DNA from 2 places in the Actinosynnema sp. NPDC023794 genome. Region 1 is predicted to be linked to the other one. Evidence: riboswitches for the same ligand, from Rfam matches in the RefSeq annotation. Region 1 holds a riboswitch; the other holds the start of a gene.
The links. A riboswitch is a leader RNA that binds a small molecule or an ion and turns the genes downstream of it on or off. The one in region 1 is predicted to bind cobalamin.

Region 1 (14,873 bases):
GCGCGGAGATGATCTCCAGGTCGTTCTCGCGGATGTGCTTCGAGAAGCCGTACGGCTCCAGGTCCTCCACGATGTCCGCCGGGTACTCGCCCTTGAACAGCGGGTCCAGGAAGATCCGGTTCTGCAGGCCGTCGAGCCGGCGGGCGGCGTCGAGGTCGGCCGGGTCGTCCGGGTCCGCCGGGATGATCGGGTACATGTTGAGCGTGATGCCGATCTTGGCGTTCGGCGCCTGCTCGCGGATCACCGAGGTGGCCAGGCCGTGCGCCAGCAGCAGGTGGTGCACGGCCGCGACGGCGGCCTCCGGCTCCTGGCGGCCTGGCGCGTGCACGCCCGCGGCGTAGCTGAGCAGCGACGAGCACCACGGCTCGTTGAGCGTGGTCCAGTTGTCCACCCGGTCGCCGAGCGCGCCGACGACCGACTCGGCGTACTCCGCGAAGCGGTACGCGGTGTCGCGGTTGGCCCAGCCGCCCTCGTCCTCCAGCGTCTGCGGGAGGTCCCAGTGGTAGAGCGTCAGCCACGGGGTGATGTTGTTCTCGAGCAGCTTGTCGACCAGCCGGGAGTAGAAGTCCAGGCCGGGCTGGTTGACGGGACCCGCGTCCGGGCGGATGCGCGGCCACGCGGTGGAGAACCGGTAGGCGTGCAGCCCGAGGTCGACCATCAGCTGGACGTCCTCGTCCACGCGGTAGTAGTGGTCGGCCGCGGGATCACCCGTGTCACCGCCCACCACCGCGCCCGGAAGCTGGCAGAACGTGTCCCAGATGGACGCGGTGCGACCGTCCGCGGTGGTCGCGCCTTCGATCTGGAACGCCGCTGTCGCGGCGCCCCACACGAATCCCTCGGGAAAGGAAATCGACTCCACAGCTACCCCTTCACAGCACCCTGCATGATCCCGGCGACGATCTGCCGACCGAGTACGAGGAAGACGATTAGAATCGGGACCGTGGCCATCGTGGTCCCGGCGAGCACGAGCGTTTTGTCGACGTAGTAGCCGCTCTGCAACTTCTCCAGGGCGACCTGCATCGTCGGGTTGTCCGCGTTGAGCACGATCAGCGGCCAGAGGAAGTCGTTCCACGACATCATGAACGTGAAGATGCCCAGCATGGCGGCGGCCGGGCGCACCGCGGGCAGGCACACGTGCCAGAACGTGCGGATCATGCTGCACCCGTCCATGCGGGCCGCCTCGATCAGCTCGTCCGGCACGGCGTCGGCGATGTACTGGCGCATCCAGAACACGCCGAACGCGGTCACCAGGTTGGGGACGATGACCGCGCCGAGGGTGCCGGACCAGCCGTACTCCGCCATCACCATGTACAGCGGGATGATGCCGAGCTGCGTGGGCACGGCGAGCGTGGCGACCACGAACACCATCAGCGGACCGCGACCCTTGAACCGCAGCTTCGCGAACGCGAAACCGGCCAGCGTCGAGAGCACCACCACGGAGATCGTGACCGTGCCGGAGACGATGATGCTGTTGCCCAGCGCCTTCCAGAACGGGATCGTGTCCAGCACGCGGCTCGCGTTCTCGAAGAAGTTCCCGCCCGGCAACATCGGCGAGTCCTTGGTGAACGCCGCGTCGTCGTGGCTGGCCACCAGGAACGACCAGTAGAACGGGAACGCCGAGCCCAGGATGAAGGCGATCAGGATTCCGTAGACGACGAAGCCCGGCCGCCGCTCGGAGAGCGACGTCGCCTTCGAGCGCCTCCGCTTGACTGGCTTGGACCCGGTCGCGCTCGGCGCCGGGCGATCGGTGATGGTGGCCATCACGCCTCCCCACTGGACGCGAGCTTGCGGGTGAGCAGGAAGTTGATCCCCGCGATCGCGATGATGACGATGAACAGGATCCAGGCCATCGCCGAGGCGTAGCCGAGGTCCTGGCTCTGGAAGCCGGCTTGGTACATGTAGAGCACGACCGTCTGGTACTGGTTGGTCGCGCCGCCGTTGGCGCCCGCCGAGGGCGAGAACAGCAACGGCTCGGTGAAGATCTGCAGACCGCCGATGGTCGACGTGACGATCACGAAGATCAGGGTGGGGCGCAGCATCGGGAGCGTGATGCTGAAGAACTGGCGCACCTTGCTCGCGCCGTCGACCCACGCCGCCTCGTAGACGTCGCGCGGGATGGCCTGCATGGCTGCCAGCACGATCAGGGCGTTGTAGCCGGTCCAGCGCCAGTTCACCATGGTGGCGATGGCCACGTGGCTCCACCAGCGGTCGGCCTGCCAGTCGATCCGCTCGAAGCCGAGCAGCTCGATGATGTCGTTGATGCTGCCGTACTGGACGCCGAACAGGTCGCCGAAGATGATGGTCAGGGCGACGAGGCTGGCGACGTAGGGCAGCAGCACGCCCATCCGCCAGCCGGTGCGACCGCGCAGGGCGGTGTTCAGCAGCACGGCCAGCAGCACCGCGATGATGACCTGGGGGATCGTCGAGATCGCGAAGATGCTGAACGTGTTGACCATCGCGTTCCAGAACTGCGAGTCGGCCAACAGGTTGGTGTAGTTCTCGACGCCGATGAACGGCTGCTCGTCCGCTCCGAGCTCCCACTCGAACAGGGAGATGTAGGCCGTGTAGAGCAGCGGGAACAGTCCCACGACCGCGAACAGGACGAAGAACGGGGCGATGTACAGGTACGGCGAGAACTTCACGTCCAGCCGGTTCAACCGGTAGCGCCAGCTCAGCTTGCCCGTACCGATGTCATCGTTGTCGTCGCGCCGCGGCGGGCGGGGCTCGGCGCCCCGCCCGCGCGCGACCGAAAGCTCGGTCGTCATTACTTGGCAGCCTTCTTGGCTCCCTCGATGACCTTCGCCCACGCGTCGGCGGACGCCGTGCCCTGTTCGACCGAGGCGAGCGCCGGGGAGACCACGTTGTCCTGGATCTCACCGTCCTGCGGGCCCTTGTACTGGGCCGCCGCGACCTTGTTGGCCTGCTCGGCGAACAGCATGCCGACCTTCTCGCCGCCGAAGTACTCGCTGGTCTGGTTGAGCAGCTCCGGGGAGATCAGGGCCTCGGTCTGGCTCGGGAAGGTGCCCTTGGCCTTGAACGCCTTGATCTGCTGCTCCGGCGCGGTCAGCCACGCGGCCAGCTTGGCGGCCTCGGCCTTGTTCTTGCCCTGCTTCGGGACGGTCAGGTACGAGCCGCCCCAGTTGCCGCCGCCGCCGGGGAACGCCGCGGTGACGGCCCACTTGCCCTTGTGGTCGGGACCGGCGTTGCCCTCGATGACACCCAGCATCCAGGACGGGCAGGTCTTGGTGGCGAACGCCGACTCCTTGAAGCCGGTCTGCCACTCCGGGCTCCACGCGGCGAGCTTGGCCGACTGGCCACCCGCGACCGCGGCGACGACCTGGTCCCAGATCTTCTTGTCGGTGTTGGTCTCGATCACGAGCTTGTCGTCGCGGTCGAAGTAGCCGACCTCGGCCTGGTTGTGCATCGGGTTGAAGATCTGCGCGGCCGAGTCGAACCACGGCTTGCCGGTCGCCTTGACGTACTTGTCACCGGCCTCGAAGTACGAGTCCCAGGTGGCGAACAGGGCCTTCACGCCCTCGGAGTCGGACGGCAGGCCGGCCGCCTCCAGCATGTCCTTGCGGTAGCACATGGCCAGCGGGCCGATGTCGGTGCCGTAGCCGATGAGCTTGTTGTCCTTGGTCGTGACCGCGTCGACCTTCCACTGCAGCCAGCGGTCCTCGCGGACGTCCTTCGGGCCGATCTCCTTCAGGTCCTCGAACTGGCCGGACTTGGCCATGACCTGGCTCAGGAAGCCCTCTTCGACGGCTTCGACGTCGGCCAGACCGGAGCCCGCGCCCAGCTTGGTGAACAGGTTCTGGTGGTGCGGCGCGCCCTGGCCGGTCTTGCGCTGCGTGACCTTGACGTTCGGGTTCGCGGCCTCGTACTCCTTGAGGAGCTCCTCGTAGCCGAACTCGTTGAAGGTCGCGATGGTCAGCTCGACCTTGCCATCTGACGACGTGCCGGACCCTCCCGAGCCACAGGCCGTGGCGACTGCGGCAAGCACTGCGGTGCAGGCCAGGACTTTGGCCAAGCCTGCTCGACGGTAGCGCACGAGAACTCCTCAGTTGATCGGCGGTGAACGTTCTGGGAGCGCTCCCAGGTTTTGGGGGAGTGTGGTTCGCGCCACGGAGTTGTGTCAAGCTCCCGTGTCCGCGCTGTTACCGATGTTGCGTCATTTGCCTTGCTGGACCGATTCTGCTAGCCGTGCGTGCAGTGGTCCGTTCAGGCACTGTTCGTAGACCGGCCGGACACGCTCGGTTCATCTCGCGCCGAACGGCCCGAAACGATTCCCGAGTCGCGAACCCGCTCACCCGCCACCAGTCTGCACCGGAAGTGTGCGCGTGTCCGGCAGCGCCACACCGCGAGTCGCGGACAGTCGCGCGCCGAGTCGTCCGGACGGGTAGCGCGAGTCGGCCGACCGGGTGGCGTCACCGGCCGGCCGAGTCACCACCCGGACGACCCGCGGCGCGCGACGGGACGTCCGTTCAGGACCGATGATTCACCGAAGTGTTTCGTCACGCGCGCGGCGTCCCGGGATATTAGGGGTACCCCTCATGATCGACGCGTTTCCGCGACGTTATAGACCGCGAACGGGCGGCGTGCCGGCTCAGCCGCCGTCCTCCAGGTCGCCCTCGGTTTCCAGGTAGGCCTTTCGCAGCGCTTCCAGCGTCGCCGGCTCCGGGTGCTCCCACATACCCCGTTCGGCCGCCTCCAGGAGCCGTTCGGAGATGCCGTGCAGCGCCCACGGGTTGGACCGGGCCAGGAACTCCCGGTTCACCGGGTCCAGCACGTAGCTCGCCACGAGCTGCTCGTACATCCAGTCCGCGACCACGCCGGTGGTGGCGTCGTAGCCGAACAGGTAGTCGACGGTGGCCGCGAGTTCGAACGCCCCCTTGTACCCGTGCTTGCGCATCGCGGCCAACCACCTCGGGTTGACCACGCGGGCGCGGAAGATCCGGTTCGTCTCCTCGTTCAGCGTTCTGGTGCGCACCGCATCGGGCCGCGTGCTGTCGCCGACATAAGCGGCGGGCGCTTTACCGGTGAGCGCGCGCACGGTCGCAATCATTCCGCCGTGGTATTGGAAGTAGTCGTCGGAATCGGCGATGTCGTGTTCACGCGTGTCGATGTTCTTCGCCGCCACCGCGATGCGCTTGTAGGCGCTCTCCATCGCCGGCCGGGCTTCGACTCCGTCGAGTTCGCGGCCGTAGGCGTAGCCGCCCCACACCGCGTACACCTCGGCCAAGTCGGCGTCGTCGCGCCAGTTGCGGCTGTCGATGAGCGGGAGCAGGCCGGCGCCGTACGCGCCCGGTTTGCTGCCGAAGATCCGCATTGTCGCCCGGCGCGGGTCGTTGTGCTGCGCCAGATCGGCTTGGGCGTGCGCCCGGACGTAGTTGTCCGAGGCCGACTCGTCCAAGTTCGCGACCAGTCGCACCGCGTCGTCGAGCAGTGCCACGACGTGGGGGAATGCGTCGCGGAAGAAGCCGCTGATCCGGACCGTGACGTCGATTCGCGGCCGGTTCAACTCGTCGAGCGGGATCACTTCCAGACCGGTCACCCGGCGCGACTGGTCATCCCATTCGGGCCGCACGCCCAGCAGGGCCAGCACCTCGGCGATGTCGTCACCCGCCGTGCGCATCGCGCTCGTGCCCCAGACCGACAGGCCGACCGACGGCGGCCACTCCCCCGTGTCGGCGCGGTACCGCTCCAGCAGCGACTCGGCCATGGCCTGGCCGGTCTCCCAGGCGAGCCGGGACGGCACCGCCTTGGGGTCGACCGAGTAGAAGTTGCGGCCGGTCGGCAGCACGTTCACCAGGCCGCGCAGCGGCGATCCGCTCGGACCGGCGGGCACGTAGCCGCCGTCCAGGGCGTGCAGCACGTTCGTCAGCTCGTCCGTGGTGCGGGCCAACCGGGGCACGACCTCCAGCGCGGCGAACTCCAGGATCCGCGCCACGTCCTCCCGGTCGGTGAGGGTCCGGGCGGCGTTCACGTCCCAATTGGCGTCTTCCATCGCTCGGACGAGCGCGCGGGCCTGCTCCTCGACCCGGTCGGTGGCGGTCCGGTCGTCGCCGGACTCGGTCAGGCCCAGCGCCTCGCGCAGGCCGGGCAGGGCGGCGACCTGGCCCGCCCACATCTGCTTGGCCTGCAGGATCGACAGCACCAGGTTCACCCTGGTCTCGCCGGTGGGCGCCTGCCCCAGCACGTGCAGGCCGTCGCGGATCTGGACGTCCTTGACCTCGCACAGCCAGCCGTCGACGTGCAGGATCAGCTCGTCGAACCCGTCGTCGTGCGGCCGGTCGGAAAGGCCCAGGTCGTGGTCGAGCTTGGCGGCCTGGATGAGGGTCCAGATCTGGGCCCGGATCGCCGGCAGCTTCGCCGGGTCCATCGCGGCGATGGTGCCGTGCTCGTCGAGCAGCTGCTCCAGCCGGGCGATGTCGCCGTAGCTGTCGGCCCTGGCCATCGGCGGCACGAGGTGGTCGACCAGGGTCGCGTGCGCCCGGCGTTTCGCCTGGGTGCCCTCGCCCGGGTCGTTGACCAGGAACGGGTAGATCAGCGGCAGGTCGCCCAGGGCGGCGTCGGGGCCGCAGCCCGCCGACATGCCCACGGTCTTGCCGGGCAGCCACTCCAGGTTGCCGTGCTTGCCGACGTGCACCACGGCGTCGGCGCCGAACTCGTCCTCCAGCCAGCGGTAGGCGGCGAGGTAGTGGTGGCTCGGCGGCAGGTCCGGGTCGTGGTAGATGGCGATGGGGTTCTCGCCGAAGCCGCGCGGCGGCTGGACCATGACCACGACGTTGCCGGAGCGCAGGGCGGCCAGCACGATCTCGCCGTCGGGGTCCTTCGACCGGTCGACGAACAGCTCGCCGGGCGCCTCGCCCCAGTGCCGCTCCATCTCCTGCCGCGTGTCCTCGGGCAGGGTGGCGTACCACTGCCGGTAGCGGGCCGCCGGCAGCCGGACGGGGTTGCCCTGGAGCTGCTCCTCGGTGAGCCAGTCGGCGTCCTGGCCGCCGGCGGCGATGAGGGCGTGGATCAACGCGTCGCCGTCCAGGTCGGCCACGCCGGGCAGCTCGTCGCCGATGTCGTAGCCGTGCTCCTCCATGGCGGTGAGCAGCCGCACGACGCTGGCCGGCGTGTCCAGGCCGACCGCGTTGCCGATGCGGGAGTGCTTGGTCGGGTAGGCCGACAGCATCACCGCGATGCGCCGTTCGGCCGGCGGCACGTGCCGCAGCCGGCCGTGGCGCACGGCGATGCCCGCCACCCGCGCCGCGCGTTCGTCGTCGGCGACGTAGACCGTGAGGCCGTCCTCGTCGACCTCCTTGAACGAGAACGGCACCGTGATGATCCGGCCGTCGAACTCCGGGATCGCGACCTGGGTGGCGGTGTCCAAAGGGGACAGCCCGTCGTCGTTCCCGTCCCACGCGGCACGGCTGCTGGTCAGGCACAGGGCCTGGAGGACCGGCACGTCGAGTGCGGCCAGCGCGCCCACGTCCCACGCGTCGTCGTCACCGCCGGCGGACGCGGAGGCGGGCTTGGTGCCGCCGGCCGCGAGGACGGTCACCACCAGGGCGTCGGCCTCGCCGAGCACGGCCAGCAGCTCCTGCTCCGCCGTGCGGAGGGAGGCGCAGTAGACCGGCAGCGGACGGCCGCCCTTGGCCACGATCGCGTCGCACAGCGCGTGCACGAACGCCGTGTTCCCGGCCACGTGGTGGGCCCGGTAGTACAGGACGGCGATGGTCGGACCCCCGCCCGCGTCCTGCCGTTCGAGCAGGCCCCAGGTGGGCGTCGGCGCGGGCGGCGCGAAGCCGTGGCCGGTCAGCAGCACCGTGTCGGACAGGAAGTGGTGCAGCTGGGCGAGGTTCGCCGCGCCGCCGTGCGCCAGGTAGGCGTGCGCCTCCGCGCAGACGCCGCCGGGCACGGTCGACAGCTCCATCAGGGGCGCGTCGGGGTTCTGCTCACCGCCCAGCACGACGACCGGCAGGCCCGAGGCGAGCAGCCGGTCCAGCCCCTCCTCCCACATCCGGCGTCCGCCGAGGATGCGCACGACCACCAGGTCGACGCCCTCCACCAGCGCCGGGAGGTCGTCCACGGCGGTGCGGGCGGGGTTGGCCAGGCGGTAGTCGGCGCCACTCGCGCGGGCGGACAGCAGGTCCGTGTCGGAGGTCGACAACAGCAGGATCACGTGCGGGCTCCATCCCTCGGGGGTCCTCGCCCCGGTCGTAGGGGACGGCGAGCGGAGTTCCTGACTCCCGGGGACTCCCCCGGTCACAGTGGCGGGACCGCGCCGGATTCACACCGGCTTCCTCCTGCTGCTTCGCCGTTCGGAGGTCACCCTAACGGCAGTTAGCATCCAATCCATGCCAGCGGATCGAACTCACCCGGACGCCTGCCCCGGCGCCATCGACGTGCACCAGGCCGCCGACGGCGGGTTGGCACGCGTGCGGGTGCCCGGCGGGACGCTGAACGCCGTGCAGGTCGACGCGCTGCGCGCCGCCGCGCTGGAGTTGGGCGACGGGTTCCTCGAACTGACCTCACGGGCGAACGTGCAGATCAGGGGCCTGGCACCGGGCGCCGAGCACGAGCTGGGCGCACGGGTGGCCGAGGTCGGCCTGCTGCCCTCGATGACGCACGAGCGGATGCGGAACATCGTCGCCGCGCCGTTGGAGGACAACCAGGCGCTGGTCGACGCGATCGACGCGGCGTTGTGCGGCGTCCCGGAGCTGGCGTCCCTGCCAGGGCGTTTCCTGGTCACGGTGGGTGGCGCGGTGAGCGGCCTGGCGGGTGACATCGGGCTCGTCGGTGACGCGTTGTTCCTGGCAGGCCACGATTCAGGGCTGCGCGTGGCCGATCCGGTCGAGGCCGTCGTGACCGCCGCACGGCTGTTCGGCGAGCTGCGCGGCGACGCGTGGCGGCTGTCCGAAGTGGACGGCGGTGTGCGGAAGATCACTGAGGCGTTGGGCGTTCCGGGTGACGCCCGGATCGAGCCGGGTGTGACGCCCGTCGCACCCGGCTCGCACGGCTCCGTCGTCGTGGCGGGCGTGCCGTTCGGGCGCTGGGACGCACGGCTGCCGGCCGGCGTGCCGGTCCGGCTCACGCCGTGGCGGAGCGTGGTGCTGCCGGCCGGGAGCGATACCAGCGGCCTGTTCACCTCGCCGGACTCCCCGTGGCACGGCGTCAGCGCGTGCACGGGGCGACCGGGCTGCGCCAAGTCGCTGGCCGACGTGCGCGCCGACGCGACCCGCTGGCTCGGCACCCGGACCACGCCGGGCCGGGTGCACTGGTCGGGCTGCGCACGCCGGTGCGGCAGGCCGGCCGGCGACGTGGTGGAGTTCGTCGCGACCGGCGACGGGTACGAGGAGATCAAGTGACCAGCTACGTCAAGGACGGCGCGGAGATCTACCGCCGCTCCTTCGCCACCATCCGCGCCGAGGCAGACCTCGCGCGGTTCCCGTCGGACGTGTCCCGGGTGGTGGTGCGCATGATCCACGCCTGCGGGATGGTCGACCTGGTCACGGACGTCGACTTCTCACCCGACGTCGTGCGTGACGCGCGGGCGGCGCTCGTGGCCGGCGCGCCGATCCTCTGCGACGCGCAGATGGTCGCGGCGGGCGTGACGCGGCGTCGGCTGCCCGCGGACAACGAGGTCGTCTGCACGTTGGGCGACCCGCGCGTGCCGGGGCTGGCGGCGGAGCTGGGCACCACGCGCAGCGCGGCGGCGTTGGAGCTGTGGCGCGACGAGCTGGCCGGCGCCGTGGTCGCCATCGGCAACGCGCCGACCGCGTTGTTCCACCTGCTGGACATGATCGCGGCGGGCGCACCCCGGCCCGCCGCCGTGCTGGGCGTGCCGGTCGGATTCATCGGCGCGGCCGAGTCGAAGGACGCGTTGGCGGACAACGGTCTGGGGCTGGAATACCTGGTCGTGCGCGGTCGGCGGGGCGGCAGCGCCATGACCGCGGCGGCGCTCAACGCGATCGCGAGCGAGGAAGAATGACGGGCAAGCTGTACGGGGTCGGTGTCGGTCCGGGCGACCCGGAGCTGGTGACCGTCAAGGCGGCGCGGCTGATCGGCGAGGCCGACGTGGTCGTCTTCCACAGCGCGCGGCACGGGCGGAGCGTGGCGCGCAAGATCGCCGCGCCGTACCTGCGGGACGGGCAGGTCGAGGAGCAGCTGGTCTACCCCGTCACCACCGAGGACTCCGACGACTACCAGGGCGAGATCGACGCGTTCTACGAGGAGTGCGCGGCGCGGTTGGCCGCGCACCTGGACGCCGGGCGCACGGTGGTGGTGCTGGCGGCCGGCGACCCGTTCTTCTACGGCTCCTACATGCACCTGCACAAGCGGCTGGCGCACCGGTACGAGGCCGAGGTCGTGCCCGGCGTGACGTCGGTGAGCGCGGGCGCGGCGGTGATCGGCCGGCCGCTGGTGGAGCGGGACGAGGTGCTGACCGTGCTGCCGGGGACGTTGTCGGCGGACGCGCTGGTGGAGCACCTGGCCGGCGGCGACCCGGTGGCGATCATGAAGCTGGGCAGGACGTTCCCGCAGGTGCGGGAGGCGTTGGCGCGCGCGGGGCGGTTGGACGAGGCCTGGTACGTGGAGCGGGCGACGACCGGCGCGCAGCGGACCGCGCCGCTGTCCGAAGTGGACGCCGACGGCGTGCCGTACTTCTCGTTGGCGTTGCTGCCGAGCAAGCCCGCGGCCCGTCCGGAGTCCGAGGGCCGGGTGGTGGTGGTCGGGCTCGGCCCGGCCGGTCCCGAGTGGTTGACGCCGGAGGCGCGGCGGGCGTTGGCTGAGGCCGACGACCTGGTCGGGTACGTGACCTACCTGAACCGGGTGCCGGTGAACCCGCGGCAGCGGCGGCACGCGTCGGACAACAAGGTGGAGGCCGAGCGGGCGGCGTTCGCGCTGGACCTGGCGAAGCGCGGGCGGCGGGTCGCGGTGGTGTCCTCGGGCGACCCCGGGGTGTTCGCGATGGCCAGCGCGGTGCTGGAGGTGGCGACCGACGAGCAGTTCGCGGACGTGCCGGTGACGGTGCTGCCGGGGTTGACCGCGGCGCACGCGGTGGCGAGCCGGGTCGGCGCGCCGTTGGGGCACGACTACTGCGTGGTGTCGTTGTCCGACCGGCTCAAGCCGTGGGACGTGATCGAGGAGCGGCTGGAGGCGGCGGCGAAGGCCGACCTCGTGCTGGCGATCTACAACCCGGCCTCGCGCAGCCGCACGTGGCAGGTGGACAAGGCGCGCGACCTGCTGCTGCGGCACCGCTCCCCCGACACGCCGGTGGTCGTCGGGCGTGACGTCGGCGGGCCGGAGGAGTCCGTGCGGGTGGTGCGGTTGGCGGACCTGGACGCGTCCACCGTGGACATGCGGTGCCTGGTGCTGGTCGGGTCGTCGCAGACGCGGGTGAGCGCGCGTGGCACCGTCTTCACGCCGCGCCGCTACCCCGGGTGAGCCAGTCGACGGCCTCGGCCACCGTCTCCACCAGCGGCGCTCGTGGTGGCGGTGGTCGGCGCACGACGACGACGGGGATGCCGAGGTGACGGGCCGCGGTCAGCTTGGCCGCCGTCATCGGGCCGCCGCTGTCCTTGGTGACCAGGACTTCGATCCGGTGTTCGCGCAGGAGCGCCAGCTCACCGTCCACTGTGTACGGTCCGCGGTCCAGGACGAGGCGCAGGCGCGGGTTCGGCGGGTCGGGCGGGTCGACGGTGCGCGCGACACCGCTGGTGAACGCGGCCAGCTCCTGGCGGCCGGTGGTGATGAACGCCCGGCGGCCGGCGACGAGCGTGGCGGCCTCGGCGACGCTGTCCACGTACCGCCAGCCGTCCTCGGGCGGCCAGCCGGGGCGGCGCAGCACGAGGAACGGCGTCCCGGTCGTGGTGGTGGCGGCGAGGGCGTTGGCGGTGATGCGGTCGGCGAACGGGTGGGTGGCGTCCACGACGGCGTCCACGCGTTCGGCCCGCAGGTAGGCCACGAGCCCTTCGACGCCGCCGAAACCGCCGATGCGGACCTCGCCCTCGGGCAGCTTGGGGTCGGCCACCCGACCGGCCAGCGACGAGATCACGCGGACGTCGGTGAGCTGCCGGACCAGTTCACGGGCCTCGCCCGTGCCACCCAGCACCAGCACGGTCTTCACGGCTGTTGCATCCTGTCGTCGTGAGCACGAACCTGCGCTTCGGCTGGACCACCGGCGCCTGCGCCACCGCCGCGACCACGGCGGCGTACACGGCGCTGCTCACCGGCGAGTTCCCCGACCCGGTCGGGATCGTGCTGCCGAAGGGCCAGACGCCGTCGTTCGCCCTGGCCCGCGAGGAGCTGGGTGACGACCGGGCGTTCGCCGCGATCGTGAAGGACGCGGGCGACGACCCGGACGTCACGCACCTCGCGCTGGTCGGGTCCACCGTCCGGCGCGGCGCGCCGGGCAGCGGCGTGGTGTTCGAGGCCGGGCCCGGTGTGGGCACGGTGACGAAACCCGGCCTGCCGCTGGCGGTCGGCGAGCCGGCGATCAACCCCGTGCCGCGGCAGCTGATGCGCGAGCACATCGCGCGGGTGGCCTCGGCGCACGGCGGCAGCGGCGACGTGGTCGTGTCGATCTCGGTCGAGCACGGCGAGGAGCTGGCGCGCAAGACGTGGAACCCCCGGCTGGGGATCCTGGGCGGGCTGTCGATCCTCGGCACGACGGGGATCGTGGTGCCGTACTCGTGCTCGGCGTGGATCGACAGCATCCGGCGCGGCATCGACGTGGCGCGGGCGCAGGGGTACGAGCACGTGGCCGGGTGCACCGGGAGCACGTCGGAGAAGGTCGCGGCGGCGCTGCACGGGCTGCCGGAGGACGCGTTGCTGGACATGGGCGACTTCGCCGGCGCGGTGCTGAAGTACCTGCGCCGCCACCCCGTGGCCCGGCTGACCGTCGCGGGCGGGATCGGGAAGCTGTCCAAGCTGGCGGACGGGCACCTGGACCTGCACTCGGGCCGGTCGCAGGTGAACCTGGGCTTCCTGGCGTCCCTCGTGGACGACCCGGCGCTGGCCACGGCCGTCGCCGAGGCCAACACCGCGCTCGGCGCGTTGCAGGTGTGCCAGGCGGCGGGGGTGCCGCTGGGCGACCTGGTCGCGGAACGCGCCAAGGCGACGGCGGACGACGTGCTGCGCGGCGCCCCGGTCGCCGTGGACGTGATCGTGATCGACCGCGCGGGCACGGTCGTCGGCCGCGCCTGACGCCTCAGAACATCCCGTGGGGCACGTGGGCGTCGTCCGGCACCGGCTGGACCACGTCCCAGTGCTCGGCGATGAGGCCGTCGGCGAACCGCCAGATGTCGACCACGGCCGCGCCACGTGCGCCCTCCTCCTCGACCAAGTGGTAGTGCACCACGACGTGCTCATCATCGGCGATGACGCGCTTGAGCTCCAGCCGCGCCCTGGCCACCGGGGACTCCTTGATGAACTCCACGAACGCGTCACGACCGGACGGGTTGCCGGGGCTGTGGTCGACGAAGTCCTCCCGCAGCACGGTGTGCAGCACGTCGTGGTCGCCGGCGGCGAACCGCGCGAACGCGGTGAGGAACAGCGCCTTGTTGGCCTCGGCGGGGCTCTGGGCGGTGGTGTCGGTCATGGCTCCACCGTGGCAGCCGGTGATCACCCCGTCGATTACCCGGCGGGTAATGGCGGTCCCGACGGGCCGGGACGTACCGTGGCGACGAGGTGGAACCACATGTCCCAGGCCGGCACGGTCGGTGAGCTGCTCCGCGAGTGGCGGCGACGGCGACGGGTGAGCCAGCTCGAGCTCTCCGTCCAGTCGGGCGTGTCGAGCCGGCACATCAGCTTCGTGGAGACCGGCCGCACGAGGCCGAGCCGTCGGATGGTGCTGCACCTGGCCGAGCACCTCGCCGTGCCGCTGCGCGAGCGCAACCACCTGCTCGTGGCGGCCGGGTACGCGCCGGTCTACCGGGAGCGCGCCCTGGACGCGCCGGACATGGCCGCCGCCCGTGACGCCCTCCGCCAGGTCCTCGACGGGCACGAGCCGTACCCGGCCCTGGTCGTCGACCGCCGCTGGAACCTCCTCGCCACGAACTCCGCGGCCGAGGTCTTCCTCGACGGCGTCGACCCGGCGCTGCTGGAACCACCGGTCAACGTGATGCGCCTCGGGTTGCACCCGAACGGGTTCGCACCCAGGGTGGTCAACCTGCCGGAGGTGCGCGCGCGGCTGATGGCCCGCCTCGCGCGCCAGGCGGGCGATCCGCACCTGGCCGCGCTCCACGAGGAGCTGCTGTCCTACGGCCCGCCGGGCGACTACCCGCCGCCCGGCGCGCACGACATCGCCCTGCCCATCCGCATCCGCCACCGCGGGCACGTGCTGAGCTTCATCAACACGGTCGCCACCTTCGGCACCGCCGTCGACATCACGCTCGAGGAGATCGCGATCGAGTCGTACTTCCCGGCGGACCGGGCCACCGCGGAGGCGCTGGGCGCCCGGTCATGAACGGCTGCGGGTGGTCGAGTAGAGGTGGCTGTCCGGGAAGCCCTCGGCGGTCAGGACCTTGCCGACGACGATGACGGCGGTGCGCTTCACCCCGGCGGCGCGCACCTGCTCGGCGATGTCGGCGAGCGTGCCGCGCAGCACCAGTTCGTCCTCCCGGCTGGCGCGGGCGACCACGGCGACCGGGCACCCCGGGCCGTAGTTCGGCAGCAGGTCGGCGACCACCTCCTCGATCCGCTGCACGGCCAGGTGCAGCACGAGCGTCGCCCCGGACCGGCCGAGCGTCGCCAGGTCCTCCCCCGGCGGCATGGGGGTGGCGCGGGCCGACGTGCGGGTCAGGACCACGGTCTGGCCGATGCCCGGCACGGTCAGCTCGCGGTTCAGCGACGCGGCGGCGGCGGCGAAGGCGGGCACACCC
Region 2 (14,873 bases), on a different contig from region 1:
TCTGCGCGTCGTCGGTGCGCCCGGGGTCCTCGACGGGGTCGATGTAGACGCAGCCGTACAGCTCGGTCTCGTCGGCGTTGAAGAGGGCGTAGTTGAACGACTCGTGCGCGTCCTGCTCCCGTTCGTGCCGGGCGAGGTCGACGCGGTCGTGCTCGTGGGTCATGTCGGCGGGCGGCCAGCCCCACTTCTCGCCGTACAGCGACCACAACCGCTCCCGCGAGCCCATAACGGCGGGGTAGTCGACGTCCACATCGGACTCGCGGATGGGCCGCAGGTGGTGTTCGGCGTCGAGCGGGACGCGGGTCGGGTGGGCGAAGTCAGCGGGGAGCCACGGCATGGCGCGGATTCTGCGTCGGCCGGGGTGCGACCGCCACCGAAAATCCGATAGCGCGATCTCGGACACACCCCACACACTGCACCGATGACCGATGGGCTGGTGCTGCGGACCGCGCGCCCGGAAGACCTCGACCAGATCGGCGCCCTGCTGGTCGACCGCGGCGAACCGGCGGACGCCGTCGACCACCGCCTGGTGGTCGAGGACCCGGACGCGGGCTGGGAGGCGTGCGCGGTCGTCGTGGACGGCGACAAGGTCGTGTCCACCGCGACCCTGCTGGACGAGACGCTGGTGCTCGACGGGGTGGAGATCCCGGCGGGCCAGGTCGAGCTGGTCGCCACCGACCGCGCCTACGAGGGCCGCGGGCTCGTGCGCGCGCTGATGGGTTGGGCGCACGAGCGGTCCGCCGCGCGCGGCCAGCTGGTGAACGTGATGCTCGGCATCCCGTACTTCTACCGCCAGTTCGACTACACGTACGCGATCCCGATCTCGCCCACCCGGCCGGTGTCGGGCCGTCCCGACGGCGGCGGGCACACGGTGCGCGAGGCGGGGGTCGAGGACATCCCGGCGATGGCCCGGCTCCAGGACGCCGAGCAGGCGCGGGCCGACCTGCGGATGCCGCACTCCCCCGGCCTGTGGCGGTGGTTGGTGGCGCGCGACGGCAGCACGGAGTGGCTGGTGGAGCGGGACGGCGTGCCGGTCGCCACGGGTCGCACCACCCCGCCGGAGGAAGGCGTGCGGCTGTGCGAGGTGGCGGCCGTCGACGAGGCGGCGGCGCACGCGCTGCTGGCGTTGACCGGGGCCGACGAGGTGACCGAGCGGCCGGGGTCGGTGGCGGGCGAGGCGCTGGAGCCGTTCCTCGGGCCGGCGGAGGCGGACGCGAGCTCGTACTACGTGCGGATCGGCGACCCGGTCGCGGTGCTGGAGCACTTGCGGCCGGTGTTCGGGCGGCGGTTGGGGGAGGCCGGGTTCGCCGATCAGGAGGGCGAGGCGGTCGTCTCGTTCTACCGGTCGCACGTGCGGCTGCCGTTCAAGGCGGGCGAGGTCGGTCCGGTGGTGGCGGGCGGGCGGATGCAGGGACCGGCGTCGGTGGGTGGCGCGGGTGTGGCGCCGGACATGCTGGCGTCGCTGCTGTTCGGCCCGCACGGTCTGCGCGGCCTGACCGCGCGGCAGCCGGACGTGTACCCGGGCCCGAACGCCGAGCTGATGCACGCCCTGTTCCCGCCGGTGCGCGGTGACCTGATGACGTTCTACCTGCCGTAGGTCAGGTGGCGGCCCGGAACAGGTCCCGCGCCTCCGTGATCGCCCGGGCCAACGCCTCCGGCTCCGGCCGCAGCCCCGCCACGATCGTGTCGACACCGCGCAGCCCCGCCTCCTGCAGCAGCCGCTTCTCGTTCGTCGTCCACCGACCGCGTGCCGCGAGCACCGCGTGCGCGGTCTGCAGCGCGGCGGTGACCAGCGTGGCCGCGACCTCGGCCAGCCGGCCGCTCGGCGCGTGCGCGGTGAGGGCGTAGTTCAAGGTCAAGGCCGCTTTGTCGCGCCAGACGGACGGCGCCGCCGCGCGCAGCGCCTCCGGGTAGGTCGGGCGGGGCAGGGCGCCGCGCAGCACCCTGTTCAGCGCGAGTTCGCCGACGACCAGGTAGCTGGGGATGCCGGCGAGGTGGAACATCAGCGGCTCCGAGTGGAAGCGGCCCTGCTCGGCCTCGGCGAGTTCGTGCTCGACCACGTCGAGGTCGCGGTAGTGCACGTCGACGCGCCTGCCTTCGACGGTGAGCCAGGCGCCGCCGTTGAAGACGCCGCCGCCCCACCCGCCGATCTCCGAGACCTCGCCCTCCCACCCGACCGCGCGCAGGTCGGCGGGGTCGAAGTCGCCCCGGTAGTAGACGGCGAAGTCCCAGTCGCTGTCCGGGGCCGCGGTGCCTTGGGCACGGGATCCGCCGAGGGCGACGGCGCGCACGGCGGGCAGGGCCGCCAGCCGGTCGGCGACGTGGTCGGGGAACGTCTCGTCGGTCATGGGCACGGCGATATGCATAGCCGCGGGTCGGGGGCCGCGTCAGCTGAATTCTCGGTCAGAGGGTCGCGAACTCGACGCCCATCACCACGCCCGCCAGCACGAGCAGCGCGCCGGCGGCGGTGAGGGTGCGGCGGTAGGCGGTGTCGCCGAGCCGGCGGCGTCCGCGTGCGACGAGCAGGGCGATCACGACCTTGCCGCCGACCAGGGTCAGGTAGAACCCGGTCAGCAGCGCCGCGCCCGCGACCGCTGACGTGCGCCAGGTGGTGATGGTGAGGGGGCCGAGCGCGGTCGCCCACGCGATCCACGGGTGCGGGCTGAGCAGGTTCACCAGCACCGCTCGGCGCAGGGCCGCGGCATCCGCCGGCTTCGGTTGGTCCGGCTTCGGTTGGTCCGGCTTCGGTTGGTCCGGATTCGGTTGGTCCGGATTCGGTTGGTCCGGATTCGGTTGGTCCGGATTCGGTTGGCCTGCCCGGGATCGGTGCGTCGTGGCGTCGGCGGTCGTGGCCTCCGTCGACCCGGAATTGTCGGTCCCCGGCGGTAGAATCGAATTCAGGGTTCCCCTGGGCGGTGACCCCTGCGAAGCGTGGTTCTCGGGCGGCGAGGGCTGCGCGGTCGGGGAGGGCCGGTCGGGCGGCGAAGAACGGTCGGGCGGCGGGTGCTGGTCGGTCAGTGATGCCGATCGGGCGTCCCGGATGGTCTGCGCGCCGGTCCACACCACGAACACCGCGCCGACGACGCCGAGCACGCCCAGCGCCCGCCCGGGCAGGCGGTCCAGCAGGAGCAGGGTCACGGCGACCACCGCGGCGTCCGACAGCAGCGGCGCGCAGGCGGTCAGGGCGCCGGCCCTCCAGCCCGACCGCAGCGCCGACGTCACCACCAGCACCAACAGCGGACCGGGGCTGATGCTCGCGGCCAAGCCGAGGGCCAGTCCCAACCCCAGTGCGTCCACGGCGGCAGACTAGGTCACGTGTCCGAGTTCGCCCGAGTCCTGGCCACCCTGCGGCAGATCCGCGGCCTCAGCCCGTTCTTCGCCCTGGACGTCGGCCGGCCCGACGACAGCTGGCACGACGGCGCGGCCCTGTCGCACGGCCCCGCCCTGTCCGACACCCTCGACCGGATCTCCGCCCGGTACCGCACCGGGGAACGGCGGGTCGCCGCGTCGTTGTTCTTCCTCGGCTACACCGCGCGGCTGCTGAGCCCGGTCGTCGCCGCACGCGCGGTCGGCGGGGAGGTGCCCGACATCCGCCCGGCCAACCTGTGGTGGCGGTACACCCCCGAAGGGCTCCAGGTCCGGCTCAAGGAGCCGGTCACCGGCGTCGGCGTCGCCGAGTCGCTGGAGCCGGTGGTGGAGGCGGTGCACGCGGTCACGCCGGTGGCCCGCGGCCTGCTGTGGGGCAACGCGGGGTCGTCCGCGGCGGGCGCGCTGCGCGCGATCAGCCGCAGCGGCGTCGACTGCGACGCGTTGGCCGAAGAACTGTTCGCCGACCCACCGCTCAAGGGCACCGGCGAGTTCATCCCGTTCCCCGGCGAGATCGTGTTCCGGCGGCGCAGCTGCTGCCTGTACTACCGGCTCGACGGCGGCGGCACGTGCGGTGACTGCCCGTTGCCCGCTCGGCGGAGGTGAGCAACGACAACTCGTCTGGTCGGTTGTGCCGGCGCTCGATCCACATCTACGGTCGCAGCGCCGCAGTGGACGGGAAGCCGGTGTGAATCCGGCGCGGTCCTCGCCACTGTGACCGGGGAGCCAACCCGCCGAGAACGTCACTGGCCGCGCCGCGGCTGGGAAGACGCGGGGACGGCGTCGATCCGGGAGTCAGGAGACCGGCTGCGGCACGAGTTGTTGTTGACCTTCCACGAGGTATGGAGGAGGCCGTCATGACGAGCCCCGCGCACCCCCTTTCCACTCACCTCCCCAAGTGGGCCTACGCCGTCGCACTGGTCGCGTTGACCGTGACCTGGCTGGTCCTGCAGGAGAACGGCATCGCGCTCGGCCACGCCGCCGAGACCGTGCACGAGTTCTTCCACGACGGGCGCCACGCGCTCGGCGTCCCGTGCCACTAGGCGCGGTCGCCATGTCGACGAACACCTACAAGGGCCTGCTGCTGCGCGGTCTCGGCGCGGGCGCGGTGGCCGGGCTGCTGGCGGGCCTGGTCGGCGTGCTGGTGGTCGAGGCGCCGATCCGGGCGGCGCTGGCCGTCGAGCAGGCACGGCCCGCGTCGCCCGACGCGGGTCATGGGCACGGCGAGCTGTTCAGCCGCGGCACGCAGGTGGTCGGCGGTGTGCTCGCCGCGGTCGTGGTGGGTGTCGCCGTCGGCGCGCTGTTCGCCACCGCCTACGCGGGGTCGCGGCGCTGGTTCGCGTCGAAGGCGCCGTTCGTCCGGGCGGTGGCGCTGTCGGCGGCGGCGTTCGGGGCGGCGGCGTTGCTGCCCGCGGTGAAGTACCCGGCCAACCCGCCGGCTGTGGGCGACCCGGACACGGTGGAGTACCGCACGGTGCTCTACCTGGGACTGATCGCGGCCGGGCTGCTGGTCGCGGTCGGCGCGAGCTACCTGGCCTCCCGGTTGGCCCGGATCGGCGCGCCGATCCGGGCCACGGCCGTGGCGCTGGCCGTGGTGGCGGCGGTGGTCGTGCTGCTGGTCGCCTTCCCGGCGACGCCGGACGCCGTGCCGTCCGACGTTCCGGGCAGCGTGCTGTGGGAGTTCCGGCTGGCCTCGCTCGCCGAGACGGCCACGCTGTGGCTCGGTCTCGGCGTCGTGTTCGGCCTGCTGGTCGACCCGGCCACGCGCCGGGCGGGACGGGTGTCAGCGGTCTAGCAGCGGGGCGAGCGTCTCGAGGTCCACTCCCACCAGGGACTCGCGGAACACGCGGCGCTCGCCCTGCTCGACCGGCACGTCGCACGGCACGACCAGGACCGTGCAGCCGGCCGCCACGGCGGAGGCGACACCGGTCGGCGAGTCCTCGATCGCGACGCACCGGGTCGGGTCGACGCCGAGCAGCCGCGCGGCCTTCAGGTACGGCTCGGGCAGCGGCTTGTTGCGGCGGTCGACTTCGTCGCCGCACACCGTGACGTCGAACAGGTCTCGCCCGATGGTGTCCAGCGCGACCTCGGTCAACTGCCGCTCGGTCGACGTCACCAACGCCATCGGCACACCCGAGTCGCGGACCGCGCGCAGCGCCTCACGCGCGCCCGGCCGCCACGGCAGGCCGGCGCGGAACACCTCCTCGGTGCGCCGCATGATCCACGCCGCGCCGTCGGTGACGTCCTCCTCGGACGGCCGCTCGACGCCCACTTCCGCGAACAGCATCGACATCGTCCGGGGCACGCTCGACCCGACCATCGCCTGCCTGGTCGCGAGCGACAGCGTGCCGCCCAGCTTCTCGACGAACTCGTAGAGCGGGATGTCCCACAGCTTCTCGGAGTCCAGCAGCGTGCCGTCCATGTCCCACAGCACAGCCTCGACCGTCATGTACGTCCTTCGTTGATCACGCGTGGTCGTGTCCTTCACCTGTTCGAGGCAAGTATCCCGCAGCGTTGCGCACGGAGCGTGACCGAGGCTGGGCGACTCGGCGCCCGGTCCAGCCGGGTCGAGGACGAACCGGCGAGATCGACCCCGAAGGTGTTGGTCTTCACGGCGTCCGCGCCGGTTTCGGGGCAGCCGTGGCGCGCTGGGCGCACGGCGTCGGACGTGATCACGTTCAAGATTTCGCCGCGACCCTCTTGACCTGCGAATTCATGGGTGGTCGGCTCGGCGGACCGGAGCGTGGCGCCCCTCGCGCGGTCCGCGAGGAGGACGCGGTCGGCGGGCGCGCCGGGGAACGGCGGCGTGACACGAACCGACATGCGCCAAGCCTACGGCGTCGGGTGTGCGGCGGTGGTCGTAGTCTGGCCGCGTGACCGATCCGGACCAGGCCGCCCAGACCCCCTTCGACCCCAGCGAACCGCTCACCAACCCGATCATGGTGGCGGCGTTCGAGGGGTGGAACGATGCTGGCGACGCCGCCAGCACGGCGATCGAACACCTGCAACTCACGTGGGACGCGACGCCGTTGGCGGAGATCGATCCGGACGACTACTACGACTTCCAGGTGACTCGACCCACCGTCCGCCTGGTGGACGGTGTCACCCGACGGGTTGAATTCCCGACGACCCGCCTGTCGGTCTGCCGCCCGCCCGGGTCGTCCACCGACGTGGTGCTGGTGCACGGGATCGAGCCGAACATGCGGTGGCGGAAGTTCGCCGCCGAGCTGCTCGGCCACATCGAGGACCTGGGCGTGACCACCGTGGTCACGCTGGGCGCGCTGCTGATGGACACCCCGCACACCCGGCCGGTGCCCGTCACGGGGACGGCGTACGACGAGGCGGCGGCGGCGAAGTACGGGCTGGAGCGGTCGCGGTACGAGGGGCCGACCGGGATCGTCGGCGTGTTCCAGGACCTGTGCGTGCAGGCGGGCGTGCCCGCGATCTCGTTCTGGGCGGCCGTGCCGCACTACGTGTCCCAGCCGCCCTCGCCGAAGGCGACGCTGGCGCTGCTGCACCGGGTCGAGGAGGTGCTGGACGTCGAGGTGCCGCTCGGCGCGCTGCCCGAGCAGGCCGAGGAGTGGGAGCGCACGGTCAGCGAGATGGCCGACGAGGACGAGGACGTGCGCAACTACGTGCGGGCGCTGGAGGAGCGCGGGGACGCGGAGATCCAGATCACCGAGGCGAGCGGCGACGCGATCGCGGCCGAGTTCGAGCGGTACCTGCGGCGGCGTGGCCGCGGGCCGGGCCGCGGGCCCACCGGGATGTGACTCCGCCCGACCCGACGACCCGCCGCAGCCGTCGATCCGGCCCACCCGCAGCCCGATCAACTCCAGCGTGAGCCGGCACGCCGCCCTGGCCGGTCGCCTTGACCTCACGTTCCCGGAGGGCTGACCGGAACCCGGGCGCCGAGGGTGAGCAGCGCCAGCACGCCGGCCGCCAGGTAGAGCGCGGCCTGGCCGTTGAGCAGCGCGGACAGGCCGAGCACGGGCGTGAGGGCGCCGGCGAGCACCATGCCGAGCGCCTGACCGCCGTCGTAGAGGCTGACGAACGTCGCCATCACCCGGCCGCGCACCTCGTCGGACGCGTGCAGCTGGAGCACCGACATCATCCCGGCGCCCGCGATCACGCCCGGCACGCCCACCACCACGAACGCGGCCAGGTAGAACACCAGTGCGGTGGTCACGGGCGGCCCGTTCCAGCCGAGCGCGGCGACCGCGGCGAAGCCGAGCAGCGACACGCCGAGGAGCCTGCCGGGCTCGAGCCGGCGGGCCAGCACGCCGACCAGCAGGCCGCCGAGCAACCCGCCCACCGCCTGCACGCCGCGCAGCAACCCCACCTCGGCCGCGCCGCCGCCGAGCCGTTCGGTCACGAACACCACGAACAGCACCACGAACAGGCCCTGGCCGGTCGCCATCAACCCGACCACGGCGACCATCGGCCGCAACGGGCCGCGGATCTCGCGCAGGCCGTCCAGCCAGGCCCGCCACGCGGGTTTCCCCGCCGCACGGACGGGGTCCCGCGTGCCGAGCGTCGCCAGCAGCGCCGCCGCGAGCAGGAACGACGCCACGTCCGCGAGCACCACGCCCGCCAGCCCGGTGTAGCCGAGGAGCAGGCCGCCGAGCGACGCGCCGACCAGCCGCGCCAGGTTGGCGTTCAAGCCCACCAGCCCGTTGGCCGCCGGCACCTGGTCGCGCGGCACCAGCGTCGGCAGCAACGCGTTCTTGGCCGGTTCGAACAAGGCCGCCAGCCCGGCCTGCACCGCCGTCACCACGTTCACCAGCACCAGGTCGCCGGTCAGCAGCGGCAGCAGCGCGACCGCCTGCGCGAGGCTCACCACCAGCATCAGCTTCCGCCGGTCCCAGCGGTCGGCCAGCACGCCGGCCAGCGGCGACAGCGCCAGGCTCGGCAGCAACGCCACCACGAACGTCGTCGCGGTCGCCGCGGCCGAGCCGGTGCGCTGGTACACGTACACCGGCAGCGCGACCAGCAGCACCCAGTCGCCGATCTCGGAGACGAACCCGGCGACCCACAGCCTGCGGAACGCGGGCACACCCAACGGCCCGGTCATCGCGGGAACGCCCGGATGCCGACGTGCGCGGGCAGCGCGCCCTCGGGCGCGTCCCGGCGCACCGGCACCAGGTACGGCCGCAGGATGTCGTCGATCATGCCGAGCAGGCCGGACAGCTCCTCGGCCGTCACGTTGACCGTGTAGCCGTGCATCGCGGAGGCTTCCAGCCACTCGCGCGGCACCTCGTGCCGGCGGTCCAGGAACCGCTGCACCAGCCGGTTGTCCTCGTTGAGCCCCAACGCGAGCAGCGCGTCCTGCTGCGTGCGCACCTCCGGGTCGTCGTCGAACGCGCCGACGTCGTAGCCGACCGAGGTGGCCCGCCACGGCCGCTCCCGCCCGTCGCCGGCCTCGACCCGTTCGACGAAGCCCGACTTCGCCAGCTGCCGCAGGTGCCAGCTGCAGTTGGAGGCGGTCGACCCGACCGCCTCGGCGCACTCGCTGGCCGTGCGGGGACCGACCGCCAACAGCTGGTTCAGCAGCGAGACGCGCAGCGGGTGCGCCAGCGCCTTCAGCGCGTCGACATCGGTGATCCGTCGGGGCCCTGGGAGATCCATGGCCCCGACGGTATACCTGAAAGACTTCTTTCGAAAGAGTTCCTTCAGACTTTCAGCCGACGTCCCGCCGCCGGAACCCGGCGAACCCCACCGCCACCAGCGCCGCCGCGACCAGCGTCAACCACAGCAGCGGCGTCGCGGTCACGTCCGCGCCCGGCACCTTGGGGATGTGCGTGAACGGCGAGAGGTCCATGGCCCACTGGTCGAGCTGGAGCAGCGGCCCGAGCTGGCCGAGCACCAGGAACACCACGATCACCGCCCAGCTCGCCGACGCCAGCTTCGGCACGAGCGCGAACAGCGCCAGCGCGAGTCCCGCGACCACCCAGACCGCCGGGACGTGCGTCAACGCCGCGCCGACCAGCCGCACGACCTGGCCGCCGACGTCACCGACGCGCGTGCCGTGCACCAGACCCGCGCCCAGACCGGCGGCGGCCAGCACGACGGGCGTGCCGACGGTGGCGAACAGCAGGTGGCTGCCGACCCACGCGAACCGGCTGACCGGCGTGGCCAGCACCGGCTCGGCCCGGAACTCGGTCTCCTCGGCGCGCAGGCGCAACGTCGACTGCACCACGTAGATCGCGCTGAACAGGGCGATGATGCCGATGATCGACGCCAGGTAGACGTCCACGATCGCGCCCGCGCCGCCCAGCTGCGAGATGATCTGCTGCAACGCCGGGTTGGCCTCCAGCATCTGCTCCACGCCGCGCGCGACCGAGCCGTACACGGCGCCGAGCACGAACAGGCTCAGCGTCCAGCCGATCAGCATGCCCCGCTGCAACCGCCAGGCCAGGCCGAACGCGCTGCCCAGCGAGCCGGGCGCGCGGGCCGGGCCGAGCCGGGTCGGCACCAGGCCGCCGCCGAGGTCGCGCTTGGTCACCAACGTCGCGGCGACCGCGACCAGCGCCGCGAACAACGCCACCGGCAGCAGCAGCACCCAGTACCGGTCGCCCGCGAACGCCCTCGTCCGCTCCAGCCACCCCAGCGGCGACAGCCAGGTCAGCCAGGTCGGCCCCTCGTCGCCCGCCGCGTCGCCGACGGCCCGCAGCAGGTAGGCGACACCGAGCACGGCGCCGGAGATCGCGTTGGCCGTGCGCGCGCTCTCCGACAGCTGCGCGCTGACCGCGCCGACGCCGGTGAACACCCACCCGACGGACGCGAAGGCGAGGCCGAGCGCGAACGACCCGGACGCCGACTCGCCGAGGCCGGTCAGGCCGAGCGCGACGAGCAGGCCGATCACCGTGCTCGCCAGCAGCGCCACCACCACGGCGGCGGCCAACGGCGCGTGCCGGGCGACGACGGCCGAGCCGATCAGCTCCAGCCGGCCCGTCTCCTCCTCCGCCCTGGTGTGCCGGGTGACCAGGAACATGCACATCAGGCCGACGAGCAGCGCGCCGAACACGCCCCACCGCCAGGCCAGCACGCCGCCGGTCGTCGACGCGTCGTAGAGCGGGCCGAGCATGGCCAGGAACGCCGGGTTGCTGCCCGCCGTCGCGCCCAGCTGCTGCCGCGACTCCGGCGAGCCGTACAGCTCGCCGACGGTCGACGCGGTCGCCAGCGTGATGCCGACCAGGCCGACGACCCACACGGCCAGCAGCAGCCGGTCGCGGCGCAGCGCCAGGCGCACCAGCGAGCCGAGGCCGGTCACGACGACATCGCCCCCTCCGCCTGCCCGGCGGGCAGCTCGTCCTCGTAGTGGCGCAGGAACAGCTCCTCCAGCGTGGGCGGCCGGCTGGTCAGCGTGCGGACACCGCTGCCGACCAACGCGCGCAGCGCCGCGTCCAGGTGGTCGGTGTCGACCTCGAACCGCACCCGGTCCCCCTCGACCACGAGGTCGTGCACGCCGGTCAACCCGGCCAGCCCGGAGGGCTCGCCGACCAGCTCGGCGGAGACGCTGGTGCGGGTGAGGTGGCGCAGGTCGGCCAACGTGCCGGTCTCGACGGTGCGGCCGTTGCGGATGATGCTGACCCGGTCGCACAGCGCCTCGACCTCGGCCAGGATGTGGCTGGACAGCAGCACGGTCCGCTTGCCGCGCAGCTCGTTCACCGCCTCCTGGAACACGGCCTCCATCAACGGGTCGAGCCCGGAGGTCGGCTCGTCCAGGATCAGCAGCTCCACGTCCGAGGCCAGCGCCGCGACCAGGGCCACCTTCTGCCGGTTGCCCTTGGAGTAGGCGCGGCCCTTCTTGCGCGGGTCCAGCTCGAAGCGCTCCAGCAGCTCGGCGCGGCGCTTCTCGTCCAGCCCGCCGCGCAGCCTGCCCAGCAGGTCGATGACCTCGCCGCCGGTCAGGTTCGGCCACAGGCTCACGTCGCCGGGCACGTAGGCGAGCCTGCGGTGCAGCTCGGCGGTGTCGCGCCACGGGTCGCCGCCCAGCAGCGACGCGGAGCCCGCGTCGGCGCGCAGCAGACCCAGCAGGACCCGGATGGTGGTTGACTTGCCCGACCCGTTGGGGCCGAGGAAGCCGTGCACCTCCCCCTCGCGGACGGTCAGGTCGAGACCGTCGAGTGCACGTGTCGGCCCGAAGGTCTTGACCAGGCCCGACACGGATATCGCAGCAGTCATGAGCGGTAAGTTACAGTGATTTCACAAAGTCGTGAAGTTAAGGAAGCGTATAAACTGCCACCCGGTCAGAGGGCCTCGAAGGGATGATCCGGCGGTGACACAGGTGGACGAGCGGGACGATCAGGCCGTGCTGCGCTTCATCGAGCGCTTCTCCTCGGTGTTCACCGAGTCCGGCATGGCGAGGATGCCCGCGAGGGTGTTCGTCGCGCTGCTCGCCGCCGACTCCGGCGAGATGACCTCCGCCGAGCTGGCCGACCTGCTGCGCGTCTCCCCCGCCGCCATCTCCGGCGCGGTCCGGTACCTCACCCAGGTCGGCCTGGTGAGCCGGGAGCGGGAGACGGGCACGCGCCGCGACATCTACCGCGTGCTCGACGACCTCTGGTACGAGGCGCTGTTCCGCCGCGACGAGATGCTCCGCCGGATGACCGGACCGCTCAAGGAGGGCATCAGCGCGCTCGGCGCCGACACGCCCGCGGGCAGGCGGATCTCCGAGACCCTCATGTTCTTCGAGTTCTTCCACGCCGAGCTGCCGAACATGCTCAAGCACTGGCGGACGTACCGGGACGAGCGACTGGGCGCGCCGGGTTCACCCGACCGGCCCTCCGACCCGTCCTGATCGTGCTCGATCGAACCTGATTCGACGTAGTTACGACTATCGGCGCTAACGAGCGACCGGTTTTGTCCCGACCATGCATGTGACCAGGTCGCTCCACCCCGTTCGCGCGGACGTTCCCATCCCCTGCATCGCACGGCCGACCGGCGCACCCGCCCGGCACGGCCGCGCAGCCCTGCCCAAAGGGAGAACCCTCCATGGGAGACGCCCGAACCACCAGGAGACTGGCCGTGCTCGGCCTGGCCGCCGTGTCGGCCGCCGCGCTGGCCTTCGCGAACGTCGGCGTGGCGGCGGCCGAGGGCGACGTGCTCGGCGCCGAGCGCGCCGACGCCGTCCCCGGCTCCTACATCGTGGCCCTCAACGACTCGTCGTCGCCGAGATCCGCGTCCGCCTCGACCGCGTCCTCGCTGGTCGACAAGTACGGCGGCCAGGTCCGCGTGGCCTGGCAGCACGCGCTCAACGGCTTCCACGCCACCATGTCCGCGGCGCAGGCGCGGCGCCTGGCCGCCGACCCGCGGGTCGCGTTCGTGCAGGCCGACCTGCCGATCTCGGTCGACGCCGTCCAGCAGAACCCGCCGTCCTGGGGCCTGGACCGCATCGACCAGCGCAACCTGCCGCTGGACAGCGCCTACAACTACTCGACGACCGCGAGCAACGTGCGGGCGTACATCATCGACACCGGCATCCGGACGACCCACTCCGACTTCGGCGGCCGGGCGACCTGGGGCACCAACACGGTCGACTCGAACAACACCGACTGCAACGGCCACGGCACCCACGTCGCCGGCACCGTCGGCGGCACGGCGCACGGCGTCGCCAAGGGCGTGCAGCTCATCGCGGTCAAGGTGCTCAACTGCGCCGGCTCCGGCACCACGGCGGGCGTGGTGAACGGCGTCAACTGGGTCACCCAGAACGCCGTCAAGCCCGCGGTCGCCAACATGTCGCTGGGCGGCGGCGTCGACACCGCCCTGGACACCGCGGTGCGCAACTCCATCGCCGCGGGCATCACCTACGCGGTGGCGTCGGGCAACTCCAACGCGAACGCGTGCAACTACTCCCCGGCGCGGGTCGCCGAGGCGCTGAGCGTGAACGCGTCCACCAACACCGACGCGCGCGCCTCGTTCTCGAACTTCGGCACCTGCACCGACCTGTTCGCGCCCGGCCAGAACATCACCTCGGCGTGGATGACCAACGACACCTCCACCAACACGATCAGCGGAACGTCGATGGCGTCGCCGCACGTGGCCGGCGCCGCCGCGCTGTACCTGGCGGACAACCCGACCGCGACCCCGCCGACGGTGAACGCGGCCATCGTCGCCGCCGCCACGTCCGACAAGATCACCAGCCCGGGCACCGGCTCGCCGAACAAGCTGCTGTTCACCGGCACGGCGACCCCCGGCGGCCCGTCCGTGACCAACCCGGGCAACCAGTCGACCGTCGTCGGCACGGCGGTCAGCCTGCAGCTGTCCGCGAGCGGCGGCACCGCGCCGTACACGTTCTCGGCCACCGGCCTGCCCGCCGGCCTGTCGATCAGCTCCTCGGGCCTGATCACCGGCACGCCGACGGCCACCGGCACGTCCTCGGTGACGGTGACGGCGACCGACGCGGCGTCGCGCACCGGCAGCACCACGTTCTCGTGGACGGTCACGTCCACCGGCGGGGCCTGCGACGCGGTCACCAACGGCACCGACGTGGCGATCGGCGACAACTCCGACGTCTCCAGCCCGATCGCGCTGACCTGCGCCACGAACGCCTCGGCGACCACGAGCGTGCAGGTCAACATCGTGCACACCTACATCGGTGACCTGATCGTCGACCTGGTCGCGCCGGACGGCTCGGTGTACAACCTGCACAACCGCAGCGGCGGCGGCACCGACAACATCAACCGCACCTTCACCGTGAACGCCTCCTCCGAGGCCGCCGCGGGCACCTGGAAGCTGCGCGTCCGCGACCAGGCGTACCTGGACACGGGCTACATCAACAGCTGGACGCTCGACGTCTGAGCCTGACGTGACCGGCGGGGCCGTCCCACTGCGGGACGGCCCCGTTCGCGTGCGCCACGACCAGCGGAAAGGCGCCGGTCGGACGGGCACCGCGTCCGGTCGGGCCGAGCGCGCCCGGCGCATCCGCGAGGCTTAGAGCTCCACGCCCAGCAGCGAGTCGGCCGCAGCGCGGAACAGGGTCGGGCCCGTGTGGTCCGAGCCGCCGGTCGAGAGGGCCTCGGCCGCCCACGCGTCCAGCGCCGCCAGCGCCTTGGGCGTGTCGAGGTCGTCGCCGAGGTGGTCGCGCAGGCGGGCCACGGTGGCGACCGCGCTCGGCCCCGTCGACAGCGACCCCGCGAGCCGCCACTTCGCGAGCCTCGCCTCGGCCTCGGCCAGCAGGCGGTCGCTCCACGGCCGGTCGGCGCGGTAGTGGCCCGCGAACAACGCCAGCCGCACCGCGTTCGGGTCGACCTTCTGCGCGCGCAGCTTGGACACGAACACCAGGTTGCCGCGCGACTTGGACATCTTCTCGCCGTCCAGCCCGATCATGCCCGCGTGCACGTAGTGCCGGGCGAACGGGTGCTCGCCGGTCGCCGCCTCGGCGTGCGCGGCGGAGAACTCGTGGTGCGGGAAGATCAGGTCCGACCCGCCGCCCTGCACGTCGAACGACGTGCCGAGCCGGTTCAGCGCGATGGCGCTGCACTCGATGTGCCAGCCGGGCCTGCCGG

Region 2: another riboswitch for cobalamin. It lies ahead of AB0H12_RS26310 (CbtB domain-containing protein); the one in region 1 lies ahead of cobN (cobaltochelatase subunit CobN).

The regions. Positions count from the first base shown of each region.
Region 1 is NZ_JBFAFR010000001.1:564,353-579,225, forward strand. Features, by position in the region: gene AB0H12_RS02495 (GH1 family beta-glucosidase) at 1-850, opposite strand, end outside; gene AB0H12_RS02500 (carbohydrate ABC transporter permease) at 862-1,761, opposite strand; gene AB0H12_RS02505 (carbohydrate ABC transporter permease) at 1,761-2,765, opposite strand; gene AB0H12_RS02510 (ABC transporter substrate-binding protein) at 2,765-4,051, opposite strand; gene cobN (cobaltochelatase subunit CobN) at 4,607-8,173, opposite strand; cobalamin riboswitch at 8,208-8,337, opposite strand; gene AB0H12_RS02520 (ferredoxin-like domain-containing protein) at 8,349-9,359, shown strand; gene AB0H12_RS02525 (precorrin-8X methylmutase) at 9,356-9,982, shown strand; gene AB0H12_RS02530 (precorrin-2 C(20)-methyltransferase) at 9,979-11,436, shown strand; gene AB0H12_RS02535 (cobalt-precorrin-6A reductase) at 11,411-12,118, opposite strand; gene AB0H12_RS02540 (cobalt-precorrin-5B (C(1))-methyltransferase) at 12,139-13,197, shown strand; gene AB0H12_RS02545 (nuclear transport factor 2 family protein) at 13,202-13,591, opposite strand; gene AB0H12_RS02550 (MmyB family transcriptional regulator) at 13,691-14,458, shown strand; gene cobM (precorrin-4 C(11)-methyltransferase) at 14,453-14,873, opposite strand, start outside.
Region 2 is NZ_JBFAFR010000014.1:108,234-123,106, forward strand. Features, by position in the region: gene AB0H12_RS26285 (N-acetyltransferase) at 1-337, opposite strand, end outside; gene AB0H12_RS26290 (GNAT family N-acetyltransferase) at 422-1,597, shown strand; gene AB0H12_RS26295 (nucleotidyltransferase family protein) at 1,599-2,348, opposite strand; gene AB0H12_RS26300 (LysE family translocator) at 2,404-3,297, opposite strand; gene AB0H12_RS26305 ((2Fe-2S)-binding protein) at 3,316-3,972, shown strand; cobalamin riboswitch at 4,011-4,192, shown strand; gene AB0H12_RS26310 (CbtB domain-containing protein) at 4,224-4,409, shown strand; gene AB0H12_RS26315 (CbtA family protein) at 4,421-5,161, shown strand; gene AB0H12_RS26320 (HAD family hydrolase) at 5,150-5,815, opposite strand; gene AB0H12_RS26325 (hypothetical protein) at 5,851-6,189, opposite strand; gene AB0H12_RS26330 (PAC2 family protein) at 6,240-7,136, shown strand; gene AB0H12_RS26335 (MFS transporter) at 7,241-8,437, opposite strand; gene AB0H12_RS26340 (ArsR/SmtB family transcription factor) at 8,434-8,991, opposite strand; gene AB0H12_RS26345 (ABC transporter permease) at 9,044-10,636, opposite strand; gene AB0H12_RS26350 (ABC transporter ATP-binding protein) at 10,633-11,550, opposite strand; gene AB0H12_RS26355 (GbsR/MarR family transcriptional regulator) at 11,645-12,166, shown strand; gene AB0H12_RS26360 (S8 family peptidase) at 12,361-14,166, shown strand; gene mshC (cysteine--1-D-myo-inosityl 2-amino-2-deoxy-alpha-D-glucopyranoside ligase) at 14,299-14,873, opposite strand, start outside.